DNA from 2 places in the Neobacillus sp. OS1-32 genome. Region 1 is predicted to be linked to the other one. Evidence: a T-box and tRNA genes for the amino acid it is inferred to sense, from the RefSeq annotation. Region 1 holds a T-box; the other holds one or more tRNA genes.

Region 1 (3,420 bases):
AATTTATCATAAGTTTTACCTCAATGTCAACTACATAATGAAAAAAATATCCGGGCGGATGATCCGCCCGCTTTAAAATATTGGGAATATATTCAGGATACGTGACCGCCCGGCTCTTTTTTACTACTTTTAATTAACCTTCATCCCGCCAGCCTCTCACTTTTACAACGGCTTAATAATCTCGCGGCCGCCCATATAAGGACGCAGTACCGTCGGAATGATGACACTGCCGTCTTCCTGTTGGTAGTTTTCCAAAATGGCAGCGACCGTACGGCCAATCGCAAGACCGGAACCATTTAATGTATGCAGATGCTCAGGCTTTGCTTTCGGATCGCGGCGGAAGCGGATATTGGCCCGTCTTGCCTGGAAGGCTTCGAAATTACTGCAAGAAGAAATCTCGCGGTATGTTCCGTAACTAGGCAGCCACACCTCAATATCATATTTTTTAGCAGCGGTAAAGCCTAAATCAGCGGTACACATGCTTAATACATGATATGGCAGCTCCAATAGCTGTAATACCCGCTCGGCATCATTAGTTAGTTTCTCCAGCTCTTCATAGGAGTCTTCCGGCTTCACGAACTTAACCAGCTCGACCTTATTGAATTGATGCTGGCGGATTAGGCCTCGGGTATCACGCCCAGCTGATCCTGCCTCTGAACGGAAGCAGGCGCTGTAGGCCGCATATTTAAGCGGCAGATCACCACCGCTGAGTATTTCATCACGGTGTAAATTGGTTACAGGCACTTCAGCAGTTGGAATTAGGAAATAGTCTTCACTTTCAATTAAGAAGGCATCTTCCTCGAACTTAGGCAACTGGCCGGTTCCCGTCATGCTGGCTCGGTTTACCATGTATGGCGGCAGGACTTCGGTATAACCATGCTCATCGACATGCAAATCGAGCATAAAGCTGATTAAGGCACGCTCAAGCCGGGCACCAAGCCCTTTATAAAACACAAAACGGCTTCCAGTTACTTTAGCGGCACGTTCAAAATCCAGGATTCCCAGCTTGTCGGCAATTTCCCAATGGGGTTTTGCTGCAAAATCAAACTCACGAATATTGCCCCATTTTCGAATTTCAACATTGTCATCCTCTGAATCGCCGACTGGAACACTTTCATGCGGAATATTAGGAATGCTTAATAACAAGTTTTCTAACGTTTCCTCAACGTCCCTAAGTTCATCGTCGAGCGTCTTAATTCGATCACCGACTTCCCGCATTTCTTGGATTAAGTGGTCAGCATTCTGCTTCTCACGCTTTAACGCAGCAACTTGCTGTGAAACTTCATTACGCTTCGATTTCAGCTGTTCAGACTCCACAATTAACCCACGTCTTTTTTGATCCAGTTCTTCAAACCTGTCTAAATCCGTTAAATCTTCACCACGATGCTGTAACTTTGCTTTGACTTCAGCAAAATTGGCCCTTAAAAATTTTAAATCCAGCATTTGTTCAGACACTCCTTTATTTTTAAATTTGGGATACCTGCAAGTTTGAACGATATTTCTACAGTTGTAAAACAACATATCTGCAATTTTGCCCAATATATTTGCTGCATTGTACGACAAATCTGCAGTTCAGAAAAATAAAAAACCCCCGCCCCAAAACAGGGACGAGAGTTACCCGCGTTACCACCCTGGTTGACAGTAAAAAACTGTCCACCTCGAAAAATTAACGGTTTCTGCCGAAGGTATTTACTGGCCCTATTATGAAGCGTTCCATACCTTGCTCGAGGAGGGATTCACAAAGATCATTCACCGGTTTACACCAGCCACCGGTTCTCTTGAGAATAAATCTCTTGTTACTAGTTCCTCTCATTGCTTTATCATTATAATTCATTTTGTATTCTTAACTGTACTATATTTATGAACCAAATGCAACCTGCTTATACCGCTTTCTTTATACGAGCGTTTTTTCCTTTGCTTCCTTGACCATTTCTACAAAATAAGCAGTAAAGCGATGATCTTCCGTTAATTCCGGATGAAACGAGCAGCCAAGAAACTGCCCATCGCGTGCGGCGACAATGCGGCCTTCATGTTTGGCGAGTATTTCAACATTTTCACCAGCCTCAACAATGTGTGGTGCGCGGATAAACACAGCCGGAAAACTGGTCGCGACATTTCGGATTGCGAGGTCGGCCTCGAAGCTATCCACCTGCCGGCCAAAGGAATTGCGTTCAACCGTAACGTCCATCACGCCAATATGCGGTTCATTGTAGCCAACGAGATTTTTTGCCAAAAGAATCAGACCGGCACAAGTTCCAAACATCGGCTTACCATCTGCAGCAAATTTTTTTAATGAATCCATAAAGTCATACTTATCAAGTAAACGACGCATCGTCGTGCTCTCTCCACCAGGAAGAATCAGACCGTCAATCTCGTTCAACTCTTCTTTATGTTTAATTGCAATGGCTTCCACACCACATGCTTCTAATGATTGAATGTGTTCGCGAACAGCCCCTTGTAACGCAAGAACGCCAATTTTTACCATAAAAATACCCCTTTTTTAAAAAACAGAACTTTTTTATCAAAAGTCCTGTTTTGCAAATTTAACGTATTAATATTTTTCAAGTGTCTAGCTCCGGCTCCCAGCGACTAGTCGCCTTCGCTTTTCTTTTTACCAGCCGCGGTCTTGCATCCGTTCTGCCGGTGCTAATGATGAAATTTCAATACCTTTCATCGGTGTTCCTAAATTTTTGGAAAGCTCGGCAATCAATTTATAATCTTGATAATGGGTCGTTGCCTCGACAATGGCCTTTGCAAAAAGTGCAGGATTTTCTGATTTAAAAATACCAGAGCCGACAAATACCCCATCAGCCCCCAACTGCATCATTAATGCGGCGTCAGCTGGGGTTGCCACACCACCGGCAGCAAAATTCACCACTGGAAGGCGGCCAAGACGTTTGATTTCAAGCAGGATTTCATATGGTGCTCCTAGATTCTTTGCTTCCGTCATCAGTTCATCCTCGCTCATGGATACAACCTTACGGACTTGTGCATTTACCTTGCGGATATGGCGAACAGCCTCAACAATATTTCCAGTTCCAGGCTCACCCTTCGTACGAAGCATTGATGCTCCTTCACCGATTCTGCGGGCCGCTTCACCCAGATCACGGCAGCCACAAACAAACGGAACGGTATATTCCTTTTTATTTAAATGGAACTCCTCATCAGCAGGAGTTAATACTTCACTTTCATCAATATAGTCAACGCCCATAGCCTCCAAAACGCGAGCTTCAACAATGTGGCCAATTCTTGCCTTTGCCATGACAGGAATCGAAACAGCATTCATGACCTCTTCTACAATTCTAGGATCAGCCATTCTGGCCACACCACCAGCCGCCCGAATGTCGGAAGGGACCCGTTCAAGAGCCATTACCGCTACTGCACCGGCCTCCTCGGCAATTTTCGCCTGCTCGGCATTGA
Region 2 (3,420 bases), 1.7 Mb from region 1:
TCATATTTTACTTCATATACCCAGCCGGGACGGACTGGCTGCTCGAAAGTAAGGGTAGGAAGCATAGGTTTCATAAAAGCATTTCCCCTTTTTCCTTACTTTGTGTTAAACGGCCAAACTTCATTCTTTACCAGAAGTTTTTATGTATTCGCGGCCTTTAGAATCACACACTAAAATTAAAAAGAATGGAGAAAGATGAGATGCACACAATGTGGAAAGGCAGCATCAGCTTTGGACTCGTCAATATTCCCATTAAGCTGCATGCAGCAACAGAGGACAAGGATATAAAATTGAGAACCCTGCATAATAAATGCCATGCCCCAATTAAATATGAAAAAGTTTGTTCAGTTTGCGAAGAGGAAGTAAAACCGGAGAATATTGTCAAGGCTTACGAATATACAAAAGGAAAATTCGTCCTTCTTGATCAGGAAGAACTGGAAAAGTTAGCAAAGGAAAATGAAGATAAAGCGGTTGAAATTATAGATTTTGTCAAAATGGAAGAAATCGACCCGATCTACTTCAATCACAGTTATTATATGTCACCCAATGATGGCGGCAGCAAGGCTTATTCCTTACTGCGCAAAGCTTTGGAGGAAACACAAAAAGTTGGTCTCGCTAAAATCATGATCCGCTCCAAGGAACAGTTAGCAGTAATACGGGTATATGATAATACCTTGATAATGGAAACGATCCATTATCCGGATGAGGTCCGAAAAACAGGTGATGTTCCCAATGTTCCAACGGATGATAAGGTAACGAAGAAAGAACTGGAAACAGCTATTTTGTTGATCGACCAGTTAACAACAGAATTTCAGCCGGAGAAATATACCGATGAATACCGGACAGCACTATTGGAATTAATCGAATCAAAACGCCAAGGTAAAGAAACGGTTACGGCGGAAGCGAAGGAACCGGCTGCTTCCAATGTGACGGATTTAATGGCAGCATTGCAAGCATCGATTGACCGGACGAAACCAAAGAAGGCTGCAGTAACAAAGAAAAAAACTACTGTTAAAGTCAAGAAAGAAGCATAGGTTCTAAAGAATTTACAAATCTTAGAAACTAATCTATAGCAGGGAAGTTCCCTGCTATTTTTTAGCTAAAAGAAAAGGATAAATTCAACTACGCTTCATGAACCATCCTGATGGGCTCACCAGTCGGGGAGTTTTTATTTATTAATATTCTCCTTGCAGTATTGAAGAACTTCCTCTTCTTCGTCATCTTCTAGGGCAAAGTCGAATACCTTTTCACTTTCCTTTTCATAAAAATGATAATTGGATATTTTTGCTTCATGGTTGTCAACGGCCAATAGGACGCGTAAACCAACCCCTTTTTCCGAATAAAGTTCATCGTCTTCATCTATGTCAAGATCCAAAAAAAATTCATAACGGTCACCTGAAAGCAGACCGAAAGGATCTTCTAATTTTTCTACTGTATGTCCAATGATCTCCATATGGATCCTCCTTTTGCATTATTTTAATGTTGTTCTTTGATATTATACATTTTTACCGGCTAAAGCAAAATAAACGTAAAAACGCCAGAATTCTCTGGCGTAGATTGTTTATGTATCGATGGCGGAGAAGGTGAGATTCGAACTCACGCGACGGTTACCCGCCCTAACGCATTTCGAGTGCGCCCCCTTATAACCACTTGGGTACTTCTCCAAAGGATAAAATGGAGCGGGTGAGGGGAATCGAACCCCCGCCGTCAGCTTGGGAAGCTGAAATTCTACCATTAAACCACACCCGCATAGGAACAATTAAGACAATTGATATTATAGCATAATAATTTCAAATATGGTAGAGGAAATTTATTTTTATTTCAATTTTTTAAGGAAAAGTTCATACCTGCAAGCTTACTGTATGCAGGATGCGATTTCCAGGCCTTAAAGGATTAAATTAGTATGGTAAAAGCTCGGCTATGGTGCAACATGAAAGAGCTGAGGGTCCACTCAGCTCTTGCTATAATTATTTTCTTTAGCTTGCGGTTTGATGGCCAGCAAAGTAACGACCGCTGCTAACATACTAAGACCGCTCATGATGATAAAGATCCAATGGTTGGCGTATTTCATTAACAAAGCAATAATTGGTGGACCAGCGGCCACTCCAATAAACCGCATGGAAGAATAAAAAGAGGTGATGGTTCCCCTTTCCTTTTTTTCTACTCCATCAGTAATTAAGGAATCGAGACAAGGAAGACCAATACCGATTCCCACACCGCTAATTAAAAACATGGTGATCATATACCATAGTTTTATGGAAAACCATAAGGCCGCAATTGAAAGGGCGGCAGCGATTATTCCACCGAAGGTTAACCATTTCATTAAAATCTTATTTTTTTTAATCACCTTTCCACTGATAAAGGAGGATAAACAAAGAGCACCAAGGGGAAGAGCCAGGAAAATCCCCTTTTTAACATCCTTTATCCCATACTTTGTTTCAAACACCTCAGAAAGGTAAAAAAGAATTCCAAACAGCACAAGCATTAGGATACCGCCAATAAAAAAAATTGCATAAAGCCAGCGACCATGTTGTTTAAAGGTTTTCTTCACACCACTGAAGAAAGCTTTAAACGGTATTGGCTTTTCCTTGCCTTTGGGAGATTTTACAAGCAACGCCACCATTAAAATCGAGACTGCGCAAAAGATTGGAAAAGATAAGAAAGGTAAAAACCAAATAAATCCTGCTAGAATAGCCCCAAAAATTGGGCTTAATACCTTACCAAAGGTGTTGGAAGTTTCAATTAGCCCCAAACAGGTACTGACATCATCCTCATTCTTAAACATGTCGCCGACCAACGGAAGGACGATCGGAAAAGCCCCGGCAGCTCCTACACCCTGCAGCGCCCTGCCAGCTAAAATAATCCAATAGGCCGACTCAAGTTTCCATGCTGCCCAACCGGAAATAAGACCGCCAATCCCGGCAATAAACAAACTTGGGATAATCACCTTTTTTCTGCCGATATGATCAGATAAATAGCCGGCAATTGGGATTAATACAATCGCTACTATAGAATACACCGTAATAACCATACTCGACTGAAATGCTGAAATCGATAATTCTTTTTCCATCCTAGGCAGTACAGGTATTAACATGGAGTTTCCCAATGTCATCACTAAAGGGATAGAAGATAACGATAAAATTGCCCATTTTTGCTTGGAAATCTCACTAGAACCATTTTGCTTGGATTGGGACTTTTTGCTTTTGGCTGCCCGGGGGTTCGTCCATAATTGTTCAATATGTTCCATTGTCTCCCTATCCCGCCTTCAAAGTATTTGGTATTGTTTAATATTTGCTTATATCGAAAAAAAAACTGTGGTAGAAAAATCCTCTTGGGGAATATTAATTTTGTACCTTTTGAATTTTTCCGAAGTATGAGTAAAATTAATGTGGGCAAAATTTAACCCCTTCATTTGGTGAG

What was found. The T-box of region 1 lies ahead of serS (serine--tRNA ligase). A T-box ahead of a tRNA ligase gene usually reads a tRNA of that ligase, here a tRNA-Ser.
Region 2: it encodes a tRNA-Ser, which carries the amino acid that the T-box ahead of serS (serine--tRNA ligase) is inferred to sense. The anticodon was not compared.

The regions. Positions count from the first base shown of each region.
Region 1 covers NZ_CP133263.1:3,299,328-3,302,747, forward strand. Annotated here, with positions in the region: gene serS (serine--tRNA ligase) at 163-1,443, opposite strand; T-box leader at 1,601-1,822, opposite strand; gene pdxT (pyridoxal 5'-phosphate synthase glutaminase subunit PdxT) at 1,895-2,485, opposite strand; gene pdxS (pyridoxal 5'-phosphate synthase lyase subunit PdxS) at 2,612-3,420, opposite strand, start outside.
Region 2 covers NZ_CP133263.1:683,920-687,339, forward strand. Annotated here, with positions in the region: gene RCG24_RS03625 (DNA ligase D) at 1-74, opposite strand, end outside; gene RCG24_RS03630 (non-homologous end joining protein Ku) at 201-1,034, shown strand; gene RCG24_RS03635 (DUF6509 family protein) at 1,169-1,453, opposite strand; tRNA gene RCG24_RS03640 (tRNA-Ser) at 1,573-1,664, opposite strand; tRNA gene RCG24_RS03645 (tRNA-Gly) at 1,676-1,749, opposite strand; gene RCG24_RS03650 (bacillibactin exporter BcbE) at 1,952-3,247, opposite strand.